DNA from 4 places in the Neobacillus sp. OS1-32 genome. Region 2 is predicted to be linked to each of the others. Evidence: riboswitches for the same ligand, from Rfam matches in the RefSeq annotation. Region 2 holds a riboswitch; each other region holds the start of a gene.

The links. A riboswitch is a leader RNA that binds a small molecule or an ion and turns the genes downstream of it on or off. The one in region 2 is predicted to bind S-adenosylmethionine.
Region 1: another riboswitch for S-adenosylmethionine. It lies ahead of RCG24_RS10760 (homoserine dehydrogenase); the one in region 2 lies ahead of RCG24_RS20840 (methionine biosynthesis PLP-dependent protein).
Region 3: another riboswitch for S-adenosylmethionine. It lies ahead of metK (methionine adenosyltransferase); the one in region 2 lies ahead of RCG24_RS20840 (methionine biosynthesis PLP-dependent protein).
Region 4: another riboswitch for S-adenosylmethionine. It lies ahead of RCG24_RS04535 (hypothetical protein); the one in region 2 lies ahead of RCG24_RS20840 (methionine biosynthesis PLP-dependent protein).

Annotation. Positions count from the first base shown of each region.
Region 1 covers NZ_CP133263.1:2,111,376-2,115,011, reverse strand. Annotated here, with positions in the region: gene argH (argininosuccinate lyase) at 1-1,171, shown strand, start outside; SAM riboswitch class I at 1,368-1,478, shown strand; gene RCG24_RS10760 (homoserine dehydrogenase) at 1,536-2,774, shown strand; gene RCG24_RS10755 (DoxX family protein) at 3,065-3,565, shown strand; gene RCG24_RS10750 (YfhD family protein) at 3,607-3,636, opposite strand, start outside.
Region 2 covers NZ_CP133263.1:4,250,356-4,253,991, forward strand. Annotated here, with positions in the region: gene metC (cystathionine beta-lyase) at 1-729, opposite strand, end outside; gene RCG24_RS20840 (methionine biosynthesis PLP-dependent protein) at 729-1,841, opposite strand; SAM riboswitch class I at 2,025-2,138, opposite strand; gene RCG24_RS20845 (polysaccharide biosynthesis protein) at 2,623-3,636, shown strand, end outside.
Region 3 covers NZ_CP133263.1:37,186-40,821, forward strand. Annotated here, with positions in the region: gene RCG24_RS00270 (DUF2584 domain-containing protein) at 1-48, shown strand, start outside; gene pckA (phosphoenolpyruvate carboxykinase (ATP)) at 110-1,696, opposite strand; SAM riboswitch class I at 1,926-2,060, shown strand; gene metK (methionine adenosyltransferase) at 2,282-3,484, shown strand.
Region 4 covers NZ_CP133263.1:862,355-865,990, forward strand. Annotated here, with positions in the region: gene RCG24_RS04525 (YoaK family protein) at 1-664, opposite strand, end outside; gene RCG24_RS04530 (BC1872 family protein) at 1,255-1,578, shown strand; SAM riboswitch class I at 1,629-1,735, shown strand; gene RCG24_RS04535 (hypothetical protein) at 1,806-2,129, shown strand; gene RCG24_RS04540 (MFS transporter) at 2,378-3,598, shown strand.

The DNA of each region.
Region 1 (3,636 bases), 2.1 Mb from region 2:
GGTTGACCGCGGAGAGGTTGAGTTTCTCGTTGCGGATGAAGATATTCATATGAATATCGAGAAACTGTTAATTGAACAAATTGGTCCGGTGGGGGGCAAGCTTCATACTGGCCGCAGCCGAAACGACCAAGTGGCAACCGACATGCATCTATATTTGCGGACCAAAACAACTGAATTAATTAAATTGATTGAAGATGTCCAACTCTCGATCATCAAGCAGGCGAAGGAGAATATTGAAACACTAATTCCGGGCTATACCCATTTGCAGCGGGCCCAGCCGGTTTCTTTCGCTCATCACTTAATGGCGTATTTTTGGATGTTTGAACGAGATAAGGAAAGATTGCTGGATTCTTTGAAACGGATTAATTGGCTGCCGTTAGGCTCTGGCGCCCTGGCCGGGACCACCTTTCCAATTAATCGCGAAAAGGTCGCGGAATTATTAGGATTTGAAACGATTTATCCAAATAGTATGGATGCTGTCAGCGACCGTGATTTTATTTTAGAATTTTTGTCGATTGGTTCGATTATTATGACCCATATTTCACGCTTGTCAGAGGAAATGGTCCTTTGGTCAAGCCAGGAATTTCAATTTATTGAACTGGACGATTCCTTTTGCACCGGTTCGAGCATCATGCCGCAAAAGAAAAATCCGGACGTACCGGAGCTTTTGCGGGGAAAAACAGGGCGCACGTATGGCAATTTAATTGGTTTACTCACTGTATTAAAGGGCCTTCCGCTTGCTTATAATAAGGATTTGCAAGAGGACAAAGAAGGTATGTTCGATACGGTAGAGACGCTGGAAGGCTCCCTGAAGCTATTAGCACCAATGATCGAAACGATGACCGTCCATAAAGAGGTAATGCGCAAGGCGATCAACACTGACTTTTCCAATGCTACGGATATTGCCGATTACCTTGTTCGCAAAGGTCTGCCGTTTCGCGAGGCCCATGAGGTGATTGGAAAAATTGTCCTTTATTCAATTCAGTCCAACAAATTCTTGCTCGATTTAACCATCGAGGAATATAAGCAATTTAGCGATTTATTTGAAGAGGATATTTATCAGGTACTGGCTCCGGAACAAGTTGTCGCCGTTCGCAATAGCTTTGGCGGGACAGCACCAGAACAAGTGAAGCAGCAAATTCAATTAGCCGAGCAAAAACTGCATAAATAAACAAAATCAAACCCGCTCAATTTTGGCGGGTTTGATTTTGTGCAAGTATAATCGAAACCCTGCAAAGATTCCAAAAAACGATTAAAAGATTCACTCCGCAATTGCTTCTCTTTCAAAAAGAAACTATTGACATTGGTGGCAGATTGAGCTAATATTTTCTTTAATTATTGGAAAATTTATAAAAGTTCATATAAAACTCTTATCCAGAGCGGCGGAGGGACTAGGCCCAATGAAGCCCGGCAACCTTCAAGGTGATCCTTGAAAAGGTGCTAATTCCTGCAGATCTTAAGGATCTGAAAGATAAGAGAGGATTACCAGACCTCTTCTTATCGAAGAGGTTTTTATTTTTGAAGTGGGGTGAGGAATGGTGTCTGTTATTAAGGTAGCGATATTAGGATTCGGAACGGTGGGTGAAGGGGTTTACCGGACGATTCAATCTCATGCGCAAGAATTTACAGCTGTTCTCGGGAAAAAGGTTGAAGTCACGGCAATACTTGTAAAAAACATCCAAAAGGAAAGGAATATTCGTGAAGGTGTGCTTCTGACAACGAATTTTGAGGAAATTCTTCGGCTGCCCCAGCTTGATGTTGTAATTGAAGCCATCGTCGACAAGGAACCCACCTTTACTTATTTGAAACAAGCAATTGGCAAGGGGTGCCACATCATAACGGCTAACAAAGAAATGTTTGCGCACCATGGAAAAGAATTACTTGATCTAGCAAAGGAAAACGGTGTTTCTGTCGGCTATGAAGCAACCGTGGCCGGAGGAATTCCCGTCATTCAAACCCTTAGGCAGCTCTTAAACATTAATCGTGTATCACAAATTCAGGGAATTTTAAATGGCACTTCTAACTTCATTTTGTCCGAAATGCGTGAAAAAAAGCAGTCATTTGCTGAAAGTTTGCGCCAGGCTCAAGCAAAAGGTTATGCAGAAGCTGATCCCACTAATGATATTGAGGGTTTCGATGCCTTTTACAAGGCGATGATACTCAGCAGGATTGCTTTCGGAGAAGAGCCCGATTGGCAGACGGTTGAACGTCAGGGAATAACTGCGATCACAAGCGAGTTAATAGAGGCAGCAGAAAAATTAAAGCTGCGGTTTAAACATGTAGCCAGTATAAGCAAGGAAGACGAACAGATCATTGCGTCTGTAAAACCGATCCTGGTGGGCGACGAGAATCCCTTCTATCACGTGGAAGGTGTCGAGAATGCGGTAAATGTGCATTCCGATATTGTTGGCAGAATCACGCTGCAGGGCCCGGGAGCCGGCATGTATCCAACAGCAAGTGCGATGATTGAAGATTTGGTCTATGTTTGTCAAAGTAAACTTAACAGCCGGCAAAATATTAAGAAAACTGCTGATTGGCGAGGGCGGATGAGGAGGAAACAAAAAGACTACTGGTTGCTTCAAGGTTTTGTTGAAAAAACGAAACATCCTGAAATTACCTGGCTTGATGAGGTTACTGACAACATTTTTATCATCGAAGCTGGCAAGGAGGATTTAAAGGGCTTGGCTGTTCGGCAACCGGAGATTTGTTATTTTCAGATTCTTGGTGATGGAAAATTGCCCATTTTAAATAAACCCACAGCAACAGTGATTTAATCACTCGAAAACACAGCAAATGGAAGCATCCAAATGGCAGGATGCTTTTTCTTTTTCCAGATAAATACCCACAAACAAGCCTATGTAAAGTACAAACTGAGAATGTTCACAATTTTATCAAATATCCAACATTAATATGTTAAGAAAATGTGAAAACGGTTGTTTTTCAATAGTCCTCAAGGTATATTATAAGTGTAGCGAAGGTAGTGATAAAAATCACAAGCCTTCACTATAAGAAACAGCTAGCTGATTACCATTATCAAAAATAAAATCATTTGGAGATGATTGTAATGAAATGGTACAAAACGCCTATTGCAGCAGTTGTATGGACAGTTTTACGGATTTATCTTGGCTATCAGTGGATAACAGCAGGATTTGAAAAAATAACTGGTGGATTTGACGCAGGAGGCTTCCTCAAAGGGGCGCTTGCCAATGCAACTGGTGAACACCCGGCAGTGCAAGCATGGTATGCAGACTTTTTACAACAGTTCGCGATTCCAAACGTTGATATTTTTAATGTATTAATTCCTTGGGGAGAACTTTTAGTCGGTATTGGTTTAATCGTTGGTTTAGCTACTATTCCAGCCTTGCTTGCTGGAGCATTCATGAACCTGAACTTTATGCTGGCAGGAACAACAAGCACAAACCCAATTCTTTATACAATCGCAATGATTCTCTTATTCGCAGGTACCGGTGCTTACTACTTCGGGCTCGACCGATTCGCTGTTCCATATATTAAAGGCTACTTCAAAAAAGCTAAAGACAAGAAAATTGCAACCAATGAACGATAATAAACTTCATTAGAAGCAGGGATACCCCCTGCTTCTTTTGCTTATTTGCGATTTTTGACGCGCTGATTAGC
Region 2 (3,636 bases):
TACGAGCCAGGCATCCTGGACCCCGAGAATAGCACCAAACGAATTTTGCAAAAATCCGAGCCGCTTCGCCAGCGCCTCATCATTCACCACAGCCAGTCCGGCAACTACATCGCTGTGGCCTGATAAAAATTTTGTGGCACTGTGGAGGACAAGATCAGCCCCAAGCTCAAGCGGCCTTTGCAGTGCTGGTGTTAAAAACGTGTTATCGACAAAGGTTAAGGCCCCAATCTCTTTCGCCAAGCAGCTGATCGCACGGATATCTGTCACTTTTAATAACGGATTCGATGGTGTTTCCACATAAAAGGCTTTTGTGCTTGGCCGGATCGCCTGTTTCACCTGCTCTAAGTCGGTCATGTCGACGAAGGTGTGCTCAATCCCAAAGCGAGATAGCACCTCAGTCACCATGCGGAAGGTTCCGCCGTACACATCCTCGGTGATGACCACATGGTCGCCAGCCGACAGCAACAGAAAAGCGGTGGAAATCGCCGCCATTCCGCTTGAAAAAGCAAAGCCTTTTACGCCGCCTTCAAGCTCGGCAATCACATCCTCAAGTGCTTCCCGAGTCGGATTTAAACTGCGGGCATAATCATACTTTCCAAAATGATCAACATCAAACTGGTGAAACGTTGAGGCGTGCTGGATTGGAACACTCACAGCGCCTGTTGCCGGATCGATTTTATGCTGATTATGAAGTAATCTTGTTTCAAAATGATATTCATCGTATGTCATTATACGGTCACCCCTTCATGAATATTAGCAAAGGCCTGATCTAGGTCAGCAATTAAGTCTTCTGCATCTTCTATACCGACAGAAAAACGTAACAAACGGTTGCAAACCCCTTGGGCAATCCGAATTTCTTCAGGAATATCGGCATGGGTTTGGGTTGCCGGGTAGGTTATGAAGCTTTCCGTTCCCCCAAGGCTTTCAGCGAAGCTAATCAGTTTTAACCCTGTTAAAAATGGATTGACCCAAGCCTCATCCTTGATACGGAACGAAACCATCCCGCCGTGACCGGGATAAAGCACATCTGTGACATCAGCATGGTTCGTAAGATATTCAACAATGGCCTTCGCATTTTTCTCATGCCTTTCCATACGCAGTGACAAAGTTTTCATTCCGCGCATTAACAGCCACGAATCAAACGGGCTAAGCACACCACCGGCGCCGTTATGATGAAATGCCAGTGCTTCGCAAAGTTCCGCGCCCTTCGCAACAATCAGACCGGCTAGGACATCATTATGACCGCCTAAATATTTCGTGGCGCTGTGGATGACAATATCGGCGCCAAGCTTAATCGGCTGCTGCAACAGCGGCGTGTAGAAAGTATTATCAACAATCAGTAACATTCCGTGTCGTTTGGCAATCTCCGCAATGGCGGCGATATCGGCCTGCTGCATCAACGGATTGGTCGGTGTTTCGAGGAAAATTGCTTTTGTATGCGGTGTAATGTTATTTTCAACGGTTTCCGGACAACAGGTATTGATATAGTGACAAGTCAGGCCCCATTTTTTAAAGCCTTGTTCCAATAAACGGTAGGTTCCCCCATATAAATCCTCGCTGACTAACCATTCATCTCCGGATTTGAATAAGGACAGCAGCGTAAAAATCGCCGCCATTCCGGAACTGCAGGCAAAGCCTTGATCGCCGCCTTCGAGATCCGCGATTGTTTTTTCAAGAAGCTGCCGCGTCGGATTTCCGGTACGGATATAATCAAAACCCGTTGACTGCCCGATTCCATCGTGGCGGTAGGCGGTTGAAAAATAAACCGGCGGGTTGACGGTTCCAGTTGTGGTCTCACTGCGATTGCCAATTTGGGCTAATTTGGTGTCGATTTTGTACATTATGCATTCTCTCCTTTAAAAAATTTTAGCAACTCGGTGCAGTCATTTTTAGCGGAGGCGGCTGTCTTTCCTAGACTAGCTCCAACGCCTTGTGACTACTCCGGATAGGGGGCTTTCGTTCTCCATTAAAAAAAGCCTTCTATAAGAAGAAGACTTTTGTAAGCACGAACCACTCGGTCATTCTTCTTATCTCGCAAATTACTAAAAATTTGCAGGACTTAGCACCTTTTCAATGGAATCCCACTGAAGGTTGCTGAGGTGTCATTGGGCCCTTCCCTCAACCTCTCTTGATAAGAAAATCGAATATTTTGATTTTCATTAAATTTACTACACTAAGACAATAGTGTCAATATATATTCAAAAGGAGGATGGTTGCAGAAGTTAAATACTTAGCAGTCTGTTCTTCCTAGTGAACAATTGATTAATAGCGAAACAAAAATTTTTTATAAAAAAGGGTTTATTTTTTAGGTAAATGGGATTATAATGTTCTTAATTAAGTACAAAAAGATTAGTTAAAAAGTAATAATTTTGAAAGGTTTATTTTTTTGCTCAATACGTTCTATAAAAAGAACGAAATAAATTTTGAGAATTTTGGGTGATGTCTCCTTACCATTATCAATGGAGACACTCGGTCATGCTGTGGGTAGAAATACCTTAGACGCTAGTCGTCGAGAGTGTGATGTGAGGGCGGGTTAGATGCCCATTTTAAAATTTATAAGTTTGTTCTTTTATTGATGGAGAGGATAAACTTATAAATTTTATAAAGAAAGTGGGTTGAGGGATGACGTATATTCAAAGATTATCATTTTTTATTTTTATTGATTCATGGCTAGTTTTGGCAGCCATTCTTGTTAGCAGTTTTTTAATTAAAGATGAGCTCGAAATTTTTTCCTTTTCTTTTACTCTTAGTTTAATTGTAATTTTACTTGTCCATCATTTTCTCTCGTTTCAATTCAAGTTATACAAAAAAGTTTGGGCATATGCGAGTGTGGGGGAGTTAATTAGTATATTAAAAGTCGAAACATTTACGATCCTCTTTACAGTAATCATCCAACAGCTTGTGTTAGATGAAGTCTTTATTCGCTATCTGATCGTAACTTGGATGCTGAATTTGTTGTTTGTTGGTTCTTCGCGTTTCTGTTTCAGATGGTTCAGAGATTCAGTGCTTAATAAAACAAATAATAAAAAAAGAACATTAATTATAGGTGCCGGATCAGCTGGGGTGATGGTGGCCAGGCAATTAAAAAAAACAAATGAAGCCAACCTTTTGCCAGTTGGGTTTATTGATGATGATGAAAAGAAACACAAACTTGATATTTTAGGGATTCCCGTCTTAGGTGGAATCACAAAAATTGAAGCAATAGTAAAGAATTTTAGTATTGATCATATTGTGATTGCGATTCCTTCCCTTAATAGAACAGAATTGAATAAAATTTTTGCAGAATGTGTGAAAACAAGTGCAAAAACACAAATTCTTCCAATGCTCGAAGATTTAGTAACGGGAAAAGTTTCGGTCAAACAATTTCGTGATGTGCAAGTAGAGGATTTACTTGGGAGAGAACCTGTGGATTTGGATATACAAAGCATCACAGCAATTGTCACGAATAAAGTTGTTTTGGTTACCGGTGCCGGCGGTTCGATTGGATCTGAAATTTGTCGCCAACTTGCCGCATTTTATCCTAAACAGCTGATTTTATTAGGTCATGGGGAAAATAGTATTTACACCATTGAAATGGAATTAAAAGAACGTTACCAACAATCACCCATTGAATTTATTTCTGTGATTGCGGATGTA
Region 3 (3,636 bases), 130 kb from region 2:
AAAACGACGATTACTTATCAACTCATTTCATTGAACTCGACAAATTAGATCACAGTTTTATCCATAAAAAATGGTGCCCTTCAAGGAAATGGGCACCATTTTAGTTTATTTAGGCAATCGGTCCGCCTTTTTCGGCAATTTCAGTGGCAACGTTTTGGAATTTTTTAAAGTTTTCCCGGAATTTGGCTGCAAGTTCCTTCGCTTTTTCAGCGTAAGCTTGTGGGTCATGCCAAGTTTTGCTTGGCTGCAGAACCTCGTCTGGCACGCCAGCGATATGAAGCGGAATATTTAAGCCAAAGATTTCGTCGGTGACTGTTTCGACATGGTTTAATTCACCTTCAAGTGCGGCCTGCACCATCGCTCTTGTGTAGGAAAGCTTCATCCTGCTGCCAACACCGTATTCTCCGCCGGTCCAGCCTGTATTGACTAGGAAGACGTTGACGTTATGCTCGAGAATTTTATCTCCCAGCATTTCCGCGTAACGGGTCGCTGGTAATGGCATGAACGGAGCTCCAAAGCAAGTCGAGAAAGTTGCTTCCGGAGTGGTGACACCGCGCTCAGTGCCGGCAAGCTTTGAGGTATAACCGCTTAAGAAATGGTACATGGCCTGTTCTTTCGTTAATTTTGCAATAGGCGGCAGCACGCCGAAGGCATCAGCAGTTAAAAACACGATTGTATGTGGATGACCGGCAATACTAGGAATGACACTATTATCAATGTTTTCAAGTGGATAGGCAGCCCTTGTATTTTCCGTTAAGGTATTGTCGTCGTAATCGGCAATCCTTGATTCTTGGTTGACGATGACGTTTTCCAAGACAGTTCCAAAGCGAATGGCATCAAAGATTTGCGGTTCTTTTTCATGCGAAAGATTGATACATTTAGCATAGCAGCCGCCTTCAATATTAAAGACGCCATGGGACGACCAGCCGTGTTCATCGTCACCAATTAGCTTCCGATTCGGATCGGCTGACAGCGTTGTCTTTCCAGTTCCGGATAATCCAAAGAATAAGGCAACGTCACCTTCTTGACCAACATTTGCCGAGCAGTGCATGGAAAAAATATTCTTTTCAGGAAGTAAGAAATTCATAATCGAGAAGATCGACTTTTTCATTTCTCCTGCATACTCAGTCCCGCCAATAAGAACAATTCGGCGCTCAAACGATATAATAATAAAGGTTTCCGAATTGGTTCCATCTACTGCAGGATCCGCTTTAAAATTAGGAGCAGCGATGACAGTGAATTGGGCATCATGCGCTAAAAGCTCATCCTCTGTCGGACGAATGAACAATTGATGAACGAAAAGATTATGCCAAGCCAATTCATTAATCACTTGAATCGGCAATCTCGATTTTTTATCTGCACCGGCAAATCCTTTGAATACAAATACATCTTCCTTCTGTCTTAAATACTGAAGGACTTTATGATAAAGATTTGTAAATACTTCCTCAGAGATAGGTTGGTTTGTTGAACCCCAGTCAATTTTATCTTTCGTTGATTTTTCTACAACAATAAATTTGTCTTTTGGAGAACGGCCTGTATATTTGCCGGTGGAGACACGTACTGCACCGGTTGAGGTCAACGTTCCTTCGTTTCGCGCCAAGATTTTTTCAACCAATTGGGGTACAGATAATTGCATTTGAACGTTCTTTTCTTTCAGTAACTGATTAAGTTCGTTTGGAACGTGAACAGAGTTCATGGATCGGACCTTCCTTTTCTTGTTTTTAACGAAAAAATTGTCTTTAAATAGTATAACACAATTAAATGATTAGTCTATACTAATTATGTGAAAAAATTATGTCATCTTCCACTTTATACTATTCATTGAAAGAAAAAAAAGGAAGAACAATTTATTATTAGAGCAATAGATTGAAAAATATTGACATTGTTTCCAGTAGTACGTTATGATTATATTTTGAACGGATACTCTCTTATCCCGAGCTGGTGGAGGGACGGGCCCAATGAAACCCAGCAACCTGCAACGAAGAAAATGTTTTTTTTCTATGCATTTTCTAGGCAAAGGTGCTAACCCAGATGCAAGGCTTGACCTTGAACGATAAGAGCGAAAGGAATGAATTTAGTGTATTTTAACCTTTCCTCATTGATGGAAAGGTTTTTTGTTTTTAAGAAATTATTGGGGATAATGGTTCTTCTTAATAAATTTCCCATTTTTATTTCATACTACAAAGGGAATGAGTTCCGTTTAAATTAGAGGTTCAATATATTGTCAGCAACAGGCCATGTAGATAACCTCATTTATTTCATTAATATAGGAGGAATTCAGATGCCAACAAGACGCCACTTGTTTACATCCGAATCAGTAACTGAAGGTCATCCTGATAAGATCTGTGACCAAATTTCTGATTCAATTTTAGATGCAATTTTAGCCCAAGACCCTAATGCCCGTGTTGCTGCTGAAACATCGGTAACCACTGGTCTAGTGCTTGTAGCCGGGGAAATTACCACATCTACATATGTAGATATTCCCAAGATTGTTCGGGAAACGATTAAGGAAATTGGCTATAATCGTGCCAAATATGGCTTTGATGCGGAAACATGTGCAGTGTTAACCTCCATCGACGAGCAGTCGCCCGATATTGCCATGGGTGTCAACCAAGCACTTGAAGCCCGCGAAGGGAACATGACGGATGAAGAAATCGAGGCAATTGGGGCAGGAGATCAGGGGTTAATGTTTGGTTTCGCCTGCAACGAAACGAAGGAACTGATGCCGCTGCCGATTTCGCTTGCGCATAAGCTTGCCCGCAGGTTAGCAGAAGTACGAAAAGAAGATATTCTTCCGTATCTGCGTCCTGATGGGAAAACACAGGTTACTGTTGAATATGACGAAAACAATCAGCCGGTCCGGATTGATACAATTGTCGTGTCAACCCAGCACCATCCTGAGATTTCTTTGGAGCAAATTCAGCGCAACATAAAAGAATATGTCATCAATCCGGTTGTTCCAAAAGAACTTATTGATGACAATACGAAATATTTCATTAACCCAACAGGACGTTTTGTGATTGGCGGTCCACAGGGAGATGCCGGCTTAACTGGTCGGAAAATTATTGTTGATACGTATGGAGGCTATGCCCGCCATGGCGGTGGTGCTTTCTCTGGGAAAGATCCGACCAAGGTAGACCGCTCTGCCGCCTACGCGGCCCGCTATGTAGCAAAAAATATTGTGGCCGCTGGCCTTGCCGATAAATGTGAAGTTCAGCTGGCCTACGCAATCGGGGTTGCCAGACCAGTTTCAATTTCAATTGATACGTTTGGAACCGGAAAAGTAAGTGAGGACGTCTTAGTTAATCTAGTCAGTCAAAACTTTGATCTTCGTCCGGCAGGCATTATTAAAATGCTGGATTTACGCCGTCCGATTTATAAGAAAACAGCCGCTTATGGACATTTTGGCCGTACAGATATTGACCTCCCTTGGGAGCGGACAGATAAAGCGGAAACACTGCGCCAACAGGCAGAAAATCGTTGATCCTCAGTGGGAGTTGCAAATAAACTGTAACTCCCATTTTTTATTTTTCGTCTAATTCTTTGTTTAGCGGTTTAAACCAATGTTTATCCAGCAGCAGCGAACTGAAAAATGGTAAGGCCATAAATTTCCTTATACTCACAGTGCCATTTTGC
Region 4 (3,636 bases), 950 kb from region 2:
CAAAGTGAAGGGTAAACAGGCTGCCGATGAAAGCACCACCAAGAAAGGCCAGAATGATAATGCTGAAATCGATGAATTTGAGCATTCCCTGGCGATCATGGAGGATAATAGCCGTATAGGCGGCTTCTGCCGCTGATCGTAAATTACCAGTAACCATCGCCGAATTATAAGGCCATCTCACCAGCGTGCGAAAGGATGAAATTTGCACCGATGAAACAAAGGCAATCGTTAATGTTACCACGGTATTTGGTATCTCGGCCGGCCAGGTTCCGACAAATAAAAGGACAATACTTTCCAACAACAGCACTGTCCTAGCAGGAAATGGAAACGTTCGGGTGATATTTGGATGTTTTAATCCTTCTGCAACGACCACTCCGATGACAAACGCAAAAATCGGGGGAATATGCTTTAATCCTTGAGCCCAATGTCCTTGTGCGGTTACCACACCTAATAAGACGAGGTTGCCGGTCTGGGATGTAGCAAACACTCCATCCCGACTAACATACGTGTAAGCATCAAGATATCCCCCAATTAAAGCTAATAATACCCCCAAACCAATGGATTCCGCTGTAATTTGCGGAAGCTTCACCTTCCTGATATTTACTGTTCTTCTCACATAGGGTATCGCGATATTTAGTTTAGACTGATCATGAGTCTTTTCCATGGATCTCTCCCTAAACAAACTGTTAGCAAAAATTACAATCTTTATTTTTCCCGGAGTGACCTTATTTTATTAATGAGCTAATAAGGTCTTTTTTTGTGTAGTCCAGTATATTTGCAGCCTTTCACTAACTTTTGAGTTCCCACACGGAAGGGGACGTACGGACCAAAATAAGGGAATGCTGGCGGATAACCGAAAAGCAAAGGGACAATATGGTAGATGGTATGCCCCAATTGAACACTATGAGGATGAATCGGTTGATTCCACGGTCCAAACATCGGCGGAGGGTAACCTAAGTACATGGGGCCATTTGTTCCGGTAATAATCGTATGCATCCTATCACCAACTACGTTTTTCACATTGTACGTTCTAGTGAACGAAAAGAGCATGGTTTTTTGTAGAACCGCTAGATCCGTCATCGAATTACTCTGTTAAAAGCCAGTGATTAGTTAGAACTTTCTAGTTTTAAAAGCCTTTGTTTAAGTTTTAAAAAAATTTTTAATGAAAGGCTGGTAATCAATTTTTCGTTGTTATATAATTGTATTAATTTATAAAACGTGTTATATAACAAATTTTAAGAAGGAGCAGAAAATATGGTTAAAACAGACTCAATTGCGCGAAGAATTATGGGCTGGAAATTAAATCGCTGGGATCGCTGGTACGACTATGAAAAGGGGATTTTCATACAAGATACTGAATTCCAACCGGAGCAAAACCTTAACCATGCGTTGCAAATTGTGGATCGTTTGGAACAGTTGGGTTATACCTATACGGTTAAAGGGACTTCAAGGGTTTGCTTTAATGAAATTTGCGCAACTGGAGAAAACTTAGCCCAAGCGATCACCAATGCTGCCTATACCATCATCGAACATCATTCCATTCCTGACACGACAAGAATGTGGCAGAAATTATGCTAAAATTGTAATAGATATATTGGGATAATTGTAGTACAATAATAATAATTAAATAGTTATCTAGAGTGGCTGAGAGAACTGGCTCAATGACGTCACAGCAACCTGCAGAACGTAAGGTGCTCCCACCAGCAAAGCAATAGACTGCTTTGGATGATAAAACGGCTTTTACCCCCTTTTGGATCCAATGCAGAAGGGGGTTTTATTTTTTAAAACGGAAGGGGAAAGCGAACGTGAATATTAACGGCTATGCAAGGACCTTAAAGGCGCGGGATTTGAATGTCGAAAAATTTCTGTTGTATGTTGCCGAATGTATTGAGCGGCAGCTAAAGGAATGGGATCAACAGTATGAGGTACTGGTCATGAAACTGCAAGACTATCAACTGATTGTAAAATATGGGGAGCGGGATTATAGTGTAAAACTGTCGGAGGAGGAGGCTTTCTTACTGCAGAAAACGAGCCCATACCGTCTCGACCAAGAGATTTGGAAGGGCTTAGAAAAGCAAGGTCTGGAAATTAAAAAGGGTTTTGGCAATTATATTGAGGCGGTTTTATAGCAGAACAATGTGAAAGATCCATTTTTTAAAAGTTTTGTATTGTCATAGTGTTGTCGAAGTGCTAAGATAATAAAGAAAATTTTCCTTTAATTCTGGTCCAGAGAGGCCAAAAAGGGCGAAAGTAATGATCGTATATATGAAACTGTATGTATGAATGCCCTTTTGTTCTATCGGATCAAAGGGCATTTTATTTTTGCCCGAATTCTTTAAATCATAGTCCTGAGAGGCTTGGAAGGAGACTGACAAAAGTGGATTATCAGAAAAAAACTGTTGTAGCATCAGTAGCAGGGTTAACGTTAGAGGGTATGGACATCATGTTTATTTCCTTTGCGATGTCGATGATCATTGCGGAATTTCATTTGGACATGGCAACGGGCGGTCTAATTTCTTCAATTACGAACTTAGGGATGCTGTTTGGAGGAATTATCTTCGGAATCTTAGCTGATAAATTTGGCAGGGTAAAGGTGTTCACGTATACCGTTTTATTATTTGCCATCGGTACAGCGTTAACCGGATTAGCAACAAATGTAGAGCAAGTTTATATTTTTCGGTTTATTGCCGGCTTGGGAGCGGGCGGCGAATATGGAATCGGGATGACATTGGTTGCCGAAGCATGGCCAAAGAATAAGCAGGGACGGGCCTCTTCTTATGTAAGTATCGGTGCCCAATTCGGGGTGATTCTCGCGGCTCTTTTAAGTGCCATCCTTTTACCGCTATGGGGCTGGAGAGGATTATTCTTCGTCGGAATTGTTCCGGTTATATTCGCCTTCTTTGTCCGGAAAAATTTAAATGAATCACCTGAATGGCTGGCAGCTCAAAGAGAAAAACAGCATGTGAAAAAGCAAGGTAGTGTCAAGGAGTTATTTTCCAGCCCAAGAATAGCCTTTACGACCGTCGCCTTAGCGGTGATGGCCACGGTGCAAATTGCCGGCTATAACGGCTTAATGATCTGGCTGCCGTCGATCCTCCAGAAATCACAAGGACTTTCGGTTTCAGGTTCGGCCCTTTGGACGATTAGTACGGCTGTTGGGATGATTGCCGGGATGTTAACATTCGGACAAATTATCGACCGACTGGGAATGAAGAAAGCATTCGGTATCTTCCTTTTTGCTTCAGCCGGGGCGGTATACTTGTACTCCTTTGCGACTGGAGCAGCCGGGGTGTTAATTGGCGGAGCGGTCGTCGGATTTTTCTCGAACGGAATGTTTGCCGGCTACGGTGCTTTAATCAGTCATTATTATCCAGTCGAAGTTCGCAGCACCGCGACCAACAGTATTTTCAACTTTGGCCGGGCATTGGGTGGACTATCACCAATTCTGGTAGGATTCATCTTACAACATGCTAACGTTACCGTCGCCATGACCTACCTCGCTATCCTATACTGCATCTCCTTTATCGCCATGCTAAGTCTGGGAAAAGGGGAAGTCGAGGAGAAGAAGCCTATTAAAACATTAACAGAAGCGATATAAAAGAATCGCTACCAGGCACCATGTGATTTTTCACTTGG